One region of the Chitinibacter fontanus genome, then DNA from elsewhere that is predicted to be linked to it. Evidence: predicted binding sites of a transcription regulator. Region 1 holds the regulator's gene; the other holds the start of a gene.
What was found. Region 1 encodes FNR, which switches genes on or off when oxygen is low (the NO sensors DNR and NnrR bind a similar motif). Its sites were predicted from a motif close to TTGATNNNNATCAA; they were not measured.
Positions count from the first base shown of each region.

Region 2: the regulator FNR is predicted to act here: its motif matches at 3,616-3,629, upstream of HZU75_RS09130 (phosphoketolase family protein).

Region 1 covers NZ_CP058952.1:3,586,038-3,591,560, reverse strand. The annotation lists gene HZU75_RS17030 (hypothetical protein) at 1-274, opposite strand, end outside; gene fnr (fumarate/nitrate reduction transcriptional regulator Fnr) at 726-1,472, opposite strand; gene hemN (oxygen-independent coproporphyrinogen III oxidase) at 1,632-3,056, shown strand; gene HZU75_RS17015 (sulfite exporter TauE/SafE family protein) at 3,099-3,767, shown strand; gene HZU75_RS17010 (GNAT family N-acetyltransferase) at 3,806-4,297, opposite strand; gene HZU75_RS17005 (YkgJ family cysteine cluster protein) at 4,361-4,705, shown strand; gene HZU75_RS17000 (DEAD/DEAH box helicase) at 4,810-5,523, opposite strand, start outside.
Region 2 covers NZ_CP058952.1:1,948,725-1,954,247, forward strand. The annotation lists gene HZU75_RS09095 (DUF2061 domain-containing protein) at 1-68, shown strand, start outside; gene HZU75_RS09100 (hypothetical protein) at 147-362, opposite strand; gene HZU75_RS09105 (hypothetical protein) at 564-929, shown strand; tRNA gene HZU75_RS09110 (tRNA-Lys) at 1,058-1,130, opposite strand; tRNA gene HZU75_RS09115 (tRNA-Lys) at 1,151-1,226, opposite strand; gene gloA (lactoylglutathione lyase) at 1,381-1,761, shown strand; gene HZU75_RS09125 (sodium:proton antiporter) at 1,845-3,242, shown strand; gene HZU75_RS09130 (phosphoketolase family protein) at 3,716-5,523, shown strand, end outside.

The sequences.
Region 1 (5,523 bases):
ATATTGCCAGTAGTTGCGCGATTTGGCGGGCGGGTGAGTCGTTTGTATTGATGGCTGAATGTGTCGGAGTTGCAAAAAAATTGCTGGTTTGCGGGTGATGGGCAATAAAGAACTCTTGTGAGGCGGATTCAGCCAGATAGCGCCGCGATAAGCTGGCTAGTGTTTGGGTTTGTAATTGCTGTTGGGCAATTAGGCTGGCAAGTTGGGCTAGTAGGTCGCTTTGGTTGAGTTGAAACGGATGGGTTTCATCTTTTGGTGTACGCTGCGGATCCATTTGCCAGTTAAAGAATGGCGGTGTGCCTTGTGGTGAGATGAGTGCCAGCCATAGCTGATAGAGAAAGCCGCAGGCTCCTAAGTGCCCTGCATGAAGCCATGCATTGTGGCTTGGTGTGAGTGCGTCAAGAATGTCTGCGGCTTGGTCGAGGTGATGGTTGTTGCCACTTGCAAGCGCAAAAAAACCATGGCTTGGTGCAAAGGGGCTGGGCCAAAGAATTGCATCGATTAGCTTTGCGGCGCTTTTGTGAAGATCCAGTACTTGCGCGGTATTTTGCAGTTGGATAGCGATTACAAGATCATTTGGGCTAAAATTTGTTTGGAACTGGCTAAATGGATGCAGGCAGTAGCTGCCAGTGGGGGCTTTAATAATAGACGGGCACTTATTAGAGGTATTAGTTCAGGGGGTGCTATTAGATGGGTTTGCATCAATATACCCCCTGAGGTGTAATTTATTCGTCGTGGCAGGTGTTAAGTAGTTTCTTTAGGCTATCAATGTTTTCTAGTTCAATTAGGCGGTTTTGTACTTTGATAAAGCCTTGGTCTTGGAATTTAGACAAAGTCCGGCTGACTGTTTCAAGTTTGAGCCCTAAATAGCTACCAATTTCTTCGCGGGTCATGCGCAAATGGAAGCTACTTGAAGAGTAGCCGCGAATTGCAAAGCGTTGCGATAAATTCAATAGGAATGCAGCTAGACGCTCTTCGGCTTTCATATTGCCCAAGAGTAGCATTACGCCGTGATCGCGGACTATCTCGCGACTCATTACTTTGTGGAAGTGGCGTTGTAGTAGTGGGATTTCGCGTGATAAATCTTCGATGTCATTGAAGGGTAATTCACACACTTCACTGTCTTCTAGTGCGATCGCGTCGCAAGTGTGAACGTCGGTGCTAATTGCATCCATGCCCATCAATTCGCCTGACATATGAAAGCCAGTGACTTGCTCGCGGCCATCTTCGGAAATCACGCTGGCTTTGAAAAAACCAAGGCGAATCGCGTACAGCGAGCGGAAAGGCTCGCCGGCACGATATAGAGCTTCGCCGCGTTTGATTGGGCGAGCTTGCGTAATGATGGTGTCAAGCTCTTGCATTTCTTCTTGTGACAGACCCAGTGGTAAACACAGTTCGCGTAAGCTGCAATTAGTGCATGAATTACGCAGATGACGTGGGGACATGTCGCGAACTTGGATGGGGGAAATCATGAAACTCTCACAAGAAAATAATAAGTCGTGCGGGGGGAGTATTGTAACTCTCGGAAGAGGTAGATACCCCACTGTCATTGCTGTTGGCTTGATCTAGATCAAGTTGGCTCATTGTACTAGCTTTTAAGCTGCGGCAGCTAGTATGAGGATAGAGTAATTATGTCGGTTTCAAAATTTGTAGGTCAGCACGCGCCAGCAGATCAAGGTGGGGTTTGTTTTGATCGAGATCTGATTGTGCGCTATGACGGTAAAGGGCCGCGTTATACGTCCTATCCCACTGCAGATCGGTTTAACCAAGCCGTGAATAGTGAGCAATATGCGCAAATCTTGCAGCAAAGATTGCCCGGTGCTTTACTCAATCCATTGTCGCTTTATTTTCACATTCCTTTCTGTAATACCGTATGTTACTACTGCGGCTGTAACAAGATTATTACGAAAGACAAGAGTAAAGCGGATGATTATATTCGTTATCTCAGTAAAGAAATCGCAATGCATGCGGCCAATCTACCGGGCCGTCCCAAGGTGAGTCAGCTGCATTTGGGTGGCGGTACGCCCACCTTTATGTCAGAGCAGCAGCTACAGCGCTTGATGGATATCGTGCGTGAGCATTTTGAATTGCTGCCAACGGGTGAGTATTCGATTGAAATTGATCCGCGCAAAGTGGGTGAGCCGATGATCCGCACTTTGGCTCAGCTGGGATTCAATCGAATGAGCGTAGGTATTCAGGATTTCAATCCTGAGGTACAGCTTGCGGTTAATCGAGTGCAAACCGAGCAGGAGACTCGTTCGGTAATTGAGGCTGCACGGATGCATGGTTTTAAATCGGTCAGTGTCGATCTGATTTATGGTCTTCCTAAGCAAACCGTCGCGAGCATCGCTGAGACCATTGCTCGAGTGCTGACACTGAAGCCTGATCGGATTGCACTTTACAATTACGCGCATCTGCCTGAACGCTTTATGCCTCAGCGGCGCATTAATGAGGCCGAATTGCCAAGCGCAGATGCTAAGCTCGATATGTTGCAAAATTCGATTGCACAGTTGCTCGATGCGGGCTATGTGCTGATTGGTATGGATCACTTTGCGCTACCCAATGATGATTTGGCGGTGGCGCAGCGGCGTGGGCGTTTGCAGCGCAATTTTCAAGGCTATTCAACCCATGCTGATTGTGATTTGCTGGCCTTTGGGGTTTCGTCAATTGGTAAAGTGGGCGCTAACTATCACCAAAACGTGAAGACGCTGGAAGAGTACTATGCCAAGCTCGATGCGGATGAATTTCCGGTCGTGCGTGGGTTGCAAATGAATCGGGATGATGTGATCCGGCGGGCAGTGATTCAGGCCTTGATGTGCCAGTTTGAGCTGTATTATCAAGCGATTGAAGTCAGCTACATGATTGAGTTTGGCGACTATTTTGCCGAGGAATTGAGTCTGCTGCAGCCAATGGTCGACGATGGCTTACTTACGATTGAATCGGAGGGGCTATTTGTGACGCCAACAGGGCGTTTGCTGATTCGCTCGATTGCGATGGTGTTTGATCGTTATTTGCGGACAAGCACTACCCAAGCGCGGTATTCTCGGCTGATCTGAGTTTTGGGTTTGGCGCTGCAAGGGCGCCAAACAGCTTTTCTAATGTTAGAAATCAATTTATTTGCGCTGTTTATGGCTGGCTTGCTCGGCGGCGGGCATTGTATTGGCATGTGCGGTGGCATAGTGACTGCATTTAGTCTGCAGTTGCCGCCGGGGGCGCGTTGGCCGTATTTACTGGGCTTCAATGTTGGTCGCTTGGCGGGATATGCCTTGATCGGGGCGCTGTTGGGTGGATTGGCGAGTTTTGCGACCTTGGCTGCCTTGCAATCGCTCAAGCTGATCCTGTTTGTGCTTGCCAATCTGCTATTGCTGGTATTGGGCTGGTATATCGCTGGCTGGAGTCGGGTGCTAACTCGTGTTGAGGCTTTGGGGCAGCCCATTTGGCGGCGTGTGCAGCCGTTGATACGCAAGCTATTACCCGTACATAGTATCTGGCAGACGCCCTTGATTGGTCTGCTTTGGGGCTGGATACCCTGTGGCTTGGTCTACACGGCTAGCCTGTCTGCATTGGCGAGTGCAAATCCAGTCAGTGGCGCAGCCGTGATGTTGGCTTTTGGTTTGGGGACTTTGCCCAACTTGCTGCTGATGGGCCTGATGGCGCAGCGCTTACAGTCCTTGCTTAAAAAGCTGTGGGTGCGTCGGATGTGTGGGCTTACGATCAGTGCGTTGGCACTGTATCAGTTGTATTTGCTCGTTAGGTATCTGGCTTGAGGCCTTTCTTGATATCGTTTCTAGCAATATACATCGGCTTAAAGTAGTTTTTGCATTAAAACCGCTTGCCCATATTGACTCAAGCTGGTGTCTTGCCGCGGGTGATCGCTAAATCCAAGCTTGCGCCAGAATGAGTCTGCGCCACCGACTGCGACCAGCATTGCCATCGTAAAACCCTGTTGTTGCGCCCAGTCGCAGGCATGCTGCGCCAGTAGTGTACTGAGTTTCTGGCCTCGCCCATCCGGGTGAATGGCTAAATCGTGCAAATAAAAACGGTCAGCGCTGTTTGGCCACGGTTGCTCGCCGCGATTGAGTGCTGGGGGCGTTTCGCCTTGCCAGGGATGGCAAAACAAATAGCCCTGTGCGATGCCCGTTACTTCGATTATCCAGTTGCAATCTGGAGCAAAGCTCAGTTTGGCCTGGAAAGTAGGGTGGTCTTCTAGCAATTCGGGCGGATAGCAGGCGGCCTGAATTTCCAGAATACGCGGCAGATCACTGCTTAGAATGGGGCGAATAACGGGCGTTGACACTTGACCTCACAGCAGGTTTTGGATTGAATGCGGCTCGGTATTTTAATTGAAAGGTGAGCGATTGTGAGTGCAAATAACCCCTGTATGAGCTGTGGCGCCTGCTGTGCTGCGTTTCGTGTCTCGTTTGATCGCTCTGAGTTGGCGAGTGAAGGTGGCCTTGTGCCCGATGGCCTGGCGGACTACGAGACGTCGTATACCGCCCGTTTGCGGGGTACTGACTATGCGCAGCCACGTTGCTTGGCGCTGGTGGGGACGATTGGGCAGCAGGTATCCTGTGGCATCTATCGCGAACGACCATCGCCGTGCCGTGAGTTTGGTATGCTGGCCGAAATCGGGGTGTTTAGTGAGGCCTGTAATCGCGCGCGCGCTCGGCACGGTTTGCCGCCTTTGGAAATAGCCGCAGAGTAGGGGGTATTGCTTGCTAAGCTTTATTAGATTTGCGCTAGGTGTAAATACCCCGCAATAAAAAAGGCAGCCTAGGCTGCCTTTTTTAACTTCAGAGCCATGTCGACTTAGCTGAAGCGGCCACCACCACGGTTGCCACCACTTGGTTTGCCACCGTAGCCGCCGCGATCGCCACCACGGTCGCCGCGCGGTGCGCCGCCGTCACGATTGCCAGCGTAGCCACCGCGATTGCCGTCACGAGACTGGCCGTCACGACCTGCGTAGCCGCCACGGTCGCCGCGAGGTGCGCCACCATCACGGTTGCCGCCAAAATTGCCGCGCGGTGCAGAGTCGCGGTTATAGCTATTGCCTGCGTTGTCACGCGCTTGGCCGGAGCCAAAACTACGCTCGCGCGGTGCGCCGTAGCCACTGTCGCGCGGTGCGCGATCGCCGTAGCTGCGGCCTTCGTTGTTGTGTGAACGCTCGCCAAAGCTACCACGTGATGCTTCGCTGCGATGGCCTTCTGGACGATCGCCGCGTGGGGCGCGATCGGCGTAACCGCCTTCGCGTCCTTCACGGTTGCCTTGGTAGCCGCCGCTGCGTGGTGCGCCACCATCGCGGTTACCTGCATAACCACCACGACCGCCGCCATTGCCTGCGTAGCCGCCACGACCACGGCCACCGCCGTTGCCTGGGCGACCACGATCACCGCCTTGACCGCCGCGACCTGGTTGGAAGCGCGCTTCCAGACCTTCGAGTTCTTGGGTTGTGAATTCAATATTGTATTGGCGACGGATTTTGGTTAGTAGCGTAAAGTCGCTTTTGGTGACCAAAGAAACGGC
Region 2 (5,523 bases), 1.6 Mb from region 1:
ATCGTTCGGCCTGTGCTTCGAGTTGGCTTGATCTGCTAAAGGCTGGGCATCAGCATGCAGGGAGGTGAGAGAATGTTACTCTATTTTGCAGGGTATATCGTTAAAGCCTTTTTCAAGCAATTGCTTCATGCATATACCTTAGTAAATCAATGATTGGGTTGGGTTGTATTTGTACGTGTGGAGCTGTTGCGCAAACGCTCGCTGGCTCTTTCACATAGCGCCCGAGTGGTCGCTTCCATTGCATCGTCGGCAGCCAGATGCTCGAGCAGTTTGGCGGCTTGTTGAGCTGCGTGCTGGCAGCCTGTTTCGGCGTGAATCAGGACTAAGCTAAGCGCTCCAGCCCATAGTGGAGATTGCGTCATGTGATTGCTCCGAGTGGCGTGAGAGTGGTGCGTTTAAATTTAGCGCCATCAATCGATAAATGCAATTGAGAATTATTACTAATAATGTGCATCTTGATACAAGACAAGCCAATTATGTCCACCATTCGTGCCGTAGCATTTCCCCATTGCTCTGCGGGCGCGTACCATAGCGAACAAAATCAATCCTGATAGGAATGCTGCATGAGTACGAAATTATCCAAAGATGAAATGGATGCACTAAAAGAAGTTGCGCGCGGGCTGAAAAGTACGCGACTGAGCCACAAAATTTTCAAAAATGTAAAAGCGTTAACGAGCCAAAAGCTCGCAGCATACGAGCGTAAAACCGGTATTTTGCAAATTACCGATTTGGGCAAGCAAACGATTTTTATGACCTTATGCATTGAAAGTCTGCGGCTGTTGAAAGCGGACCCAACGATTAAAGTCAATGGCGAAGCACTAGCCTTCTTGCTGCGCAAAGGTCACGTAGAAATTCGTGATGGCGAGCTGGGGCATTTTATTACAAGTAAAGGTGAAGAGTCGTTGGCGGATATTGATTCGCAGCGCTAAAGCGCCGTCATGCTGCGCGCATTGCCAATAGCCTGGCACGCAGGTTATTGGCATAATCGGGCGGCTTGATTTATTCGATGCATACAAAAAAGCCTCAACCGAAGTTGAGGCTTTTTCATTAAATCGTGTGGGTCGGGAGGGATTCGAACCCTCGACCAACGGATTAAAAGTCCGCTGCTCTACCGACTGAGCTACCGACCCAGAGGTCTTGTATTTGGCGATGGTGGGTCGGGAGGGATTCGAACCCTCGACCAACGGATTAAAAGTCCGCTGCTCTACCGACTGAGCTACCGACCCGCGTCGTCACATACAGAGATGCGCATTATAAGGTTATTTGACGCCCTGTCAACGCCTAATTTGAAGTTTTTTTGATTTGCTTTGGCAATATGCCGCGCGACTAAGCGCCCGGCACACGGTAAACTACCGTCACCATTAAGAAAAAGGAAGAACGATGCGTATTTTGCATACGATGTTACGCGTGGGCGATTTGGAGCGTTCGATCGCGTTTTACACCGAAGTCTTAGGCATGCAGCTCTTGCGCCGCAAGGACTTTCCCGAGGGGCGTTTTACCTTGGCTTTTGTTGGGTATGGGGCCGAGTCGGAGCAGGCTGTGCTGGAGTTGACGCACAATTGGGATACCCCGCATTACGAATTGGGTACTGGTTACGGGCATATTGCATTGGAAACCGACGATATTTTTGCCACTTGCGATGCGGTGCGTGCCAAGGGTGGTAAGGTGGTGCGTGAGCCCGGCCCGATGAAGCATGGCACGACGGTGATTGCGTTTGTGGAAGATCCCGATGGTTATAAAATCGAGTTTATTCAGCCTTAATTGGGTATCTCCCTGTGAGGCATAATTTGATTGCGTTTGGTGTGTATACATCCACCAAGTATTGATTGGATAAAGTTCAGCTTATGTTAAAACGAGTATTAGCCTTATCAACCTTGCTGCCGGGCATGGCCATGGCAGCGGGTTTGGATGGCAGCACGATGTCGCTTAATTGGATTATTCCGTTTGCGGGTTTATTGCTGTCGATCGCCCTGTTTCCGATTTTTGCGCCTCATTTTTGGCATGATAATTTTGGAAAGGTTGCCGCATTTTGGGGAGCATTGTTCGTGGTGCCGTTCGCGCTGCATGCAGGAGTAGTGCCAACAGCGGAAGTGATTGTGCATGCGATGCTGGAAGAATATATCCCGTTTATCCTGATCTTGTTTGCGCTCTATACCGTTTCAGGTGGCATCTTGGTATGGGGTAATCTGCATGGTTCACCCAAGCTCAATACCGGTATTTTGGCGCTGGGCACGGTGCTTGCCTCGATTATGGGCACCACGGGTGCGGCGATGTTGTTGATTCGTCCAATTTTGAAAGCGAACGACAATCGCTTGCACAATGTGCATGTGGTGGTGTTTTTTATTTTCTTGGTCGCTAACGTTGGCGGCGGTTTGACCCCGCTGGGTGATCCGCCTTTATTTCTCGGCTTTCTGAAAGGGGTGGATTTTCTGTGGACGGTTGAGCACATGGCTGGCCCCGTGCTGCTGATGAGTGTCTTGCTATTGGCAATGTTCTACGCGATTGATAGTTACTACTTCAAGAAAGAGGGGGTGTTGCCCCGTGATAAAACCCCAGATAGCGCTTTGAAGATTTATGGTAAACGCAATTTCGTTTTATTGGCCGCTATTGTTGGTTTGGTGGTGATGTCGGGTGTTTGGAAGCCCGGTATCGAGTGGGAAGTGATGGGCTCACACCTTGGCTTGCAAGATATCGTTCGTGATGTGCTGTTGTTAGTGATCGGTGCAATTTCTCTCAAAATAACGCCAGCTCAAGTGCGTGCGGGCAATGATTTTAACTGGGGGCCTATCCTTGAAGTTGCCAAGCTATTTGCAGGTATCTTTATTGCGATGGCGCCAGCAATTGCAATTTTGCAAGCGGGCACTTCGGGGGCAATGGCAGGGCTGGTGAAATTGGTGAGCTACGCAGATGGTACACCGCATGATGCGATGTACTTCTGGTTGACGGGTACTTTATCGGCCTTTCTTGATAATGCACCGACTTATCTGGTGTTCTTTAATCTGGCGCATGGTGATGCGGCGCATATGATGGGGCCAATGGCATCCACATTATTGGCCATTTCATCTGGTGCCGTATTTATGGGGGCGATGAGTTACATTGGTAACGCGCCCAACTTCATGGTTAAGGCGGTTGCAGAAGACCGTGGAGTCAAAATGCCAAGTTTCTTTGGCTATATGGCCTGGTCGCTGGCTTGCCTATTGCCTGTGTGTATTGTGATGACGCTGGTGTTTTTCCATTATTGAGGTTCAAGTCTGTCACTGCATTAAGAAAACCCACCTTTGCGGTGGGTTTTTTTCTGGGCGGCATTATTAACCTATTAAATTGCGCAATATTGACGCATATTTGTTGACAGTAATTATGCTGCAACGTGTAAAGATTAGCTTGAAAATCGTGCAAGGCGATGTATGCTATGACGCGAGCATAAGGTTGGTTCTTACCATCGTTTGTATTGCCCGGCGCGCCAAGCTGGTGATTTTTATGCTGAGCATGTGGCCAATTTGTTGTTGCAAACAAAGAAAAATGCCACTAGCCAAGTAATAAAATTACAGGAATGGGTCAACTTTTTGCGCTGTATCAAGCAATTTGGCATCAGTAGAGTAAAAGCCAACGTAGGATTTGATTTGTATCAGTAGCGGCCTGCCAGCACTCCGTATACTGGCTTCATCGGGTGAAGGGAATAAAGCCTTTTACCTAGCAATCACTAAACACAACCCAAATAAGAGGTGTTACCGTGGCTCAACCGTTATCTCCAAGCGTATTAGATAGAATGCACCGCTACTTCCAAGCGGCAAACTATTTGTCTGTTGGTCAAATTTACTTGCTCGACAACCCAATGCTGAAACTGCCGCTGAAACGCGAGCACATCAAGCCACGTTTGTTGGGCCACTGGGGTACTACACCTGGTTTGAACTTCATCTTCGCTCACGCAAACCGCATCATCACTGAGCGTGAAGTGAACATGATCTACATCACTGGCCCTGGCCATGGTGGTCCTGGTTTCGTTGCGAATACTTGGATTGAAGGTTCTTATGAAGAATTCTTCCCAAGCATCGACCGTACTGAAGCAGGTATGCAACGCCTGTTCAAACAATTCTCTTTCCCACGCGGCATCCCATCGCACGTAGCGCCTGAAACTCCAGGTTCTATGCACGAAGGTGGCGAGTTGGGTTACTCAGTATCACACGCTTACGGCGCGGCTTTGGACAATCCAGACCAAGTTGTTATCGCTGTAGTCGGTGACGGTGAAGCTGAAACTGGCCCATTGGCTGCTTCTTGGCACTCAACTAAATACATCCACCCGATCAATGACGGTTTTGTATTGCCAATCTTGCACCTGAACGGCTACAAAATTGCCAACCCAACCTTGTTGGCACGGATGAACAAAGATGAAGTAACTGCCTTGTTCACTGGTTACGGCTACGAGCCAATCTTCGTTGAATTGACCAACGAAACATTCAATGACAAGCCAGAAACATTCGAAAAAATCCACCAAGACATGGCTGCGGCAATGGACTTGTGTATGGACAAATTCGCTGCAATCCGCGCTGCTGCGATTGCTGAAAAAGACGCTGGCAAACCAATCACTCGCCCACGTTGGCCAATGATTGTAATGCGCACGCCAAAAGGCTGGACTGGCCCGAAAGAAATCAAAGGCAAAAAAGTAGAAGACTACTGGCGCAGCCACCAAGTGCCATTCTCTGATATCGATGGCGAGAATGTGATCAACTTGGAAAACTGGATGCGTTCATACAATGTAGACACATTGTTCAATGCTGATGGTTCTGTAAAAGAAGACATCGTGTCATTGGCACCAAAAGGCCAAAAACGTATCGGCTCTAACCCAGTTGTACACGGCCAAGTGTCGAAAGACCTGAAAATGCCAGACTTCCGTAACTACGAAGTTAAATTTGCAAAACCAGGTACTGAAAACGCTGAAATGACTCGCGTAATGGGTAATTTCCTTGCCGATGTCATGAAAGAAAACGAAGCAGAGAAAAACTTCCGTATCTTCGGCCCAGATGAAACTGCATCTAACCGTTGGAATGCTACGATTGAGTACTCTGGTAAAACTTGGTTGGCTAACCACTTCGAAGTGGATGGCGTGAACAAGAATGACAACCTGCAACAAGATGGCCGCGTAATGGAAATCTTGTCTGAGCATACTTGCCAAGGTTGGCTCGAAGCGTACAACTTGACTGGTCGTCACGGTTTCTTTAGCTGCTACGAAGCGTTCATCCACGTGATCGATTCAATGTTTAACCAGCACGCTAAATGGCTGAAAACAACTCGTCACATCAACTGGCGCAAACCGATTCCATCGTTGAACTACTTGTTGACTTCACACGTATGGCGTCAAGACCACAACGGCTTCTCTCACCAAGATCCAGGCTTTATCGATCACGTGGTGAACAAAAAAGCTGAAGTGATCCGTGTTTACTTGCCAGCTGATGCGAACACCTTGTTGTCTGTAACTGACCACGTATTGCGTTCACGTCACTATGTGAACGTGGTAGTAGCCGGTAA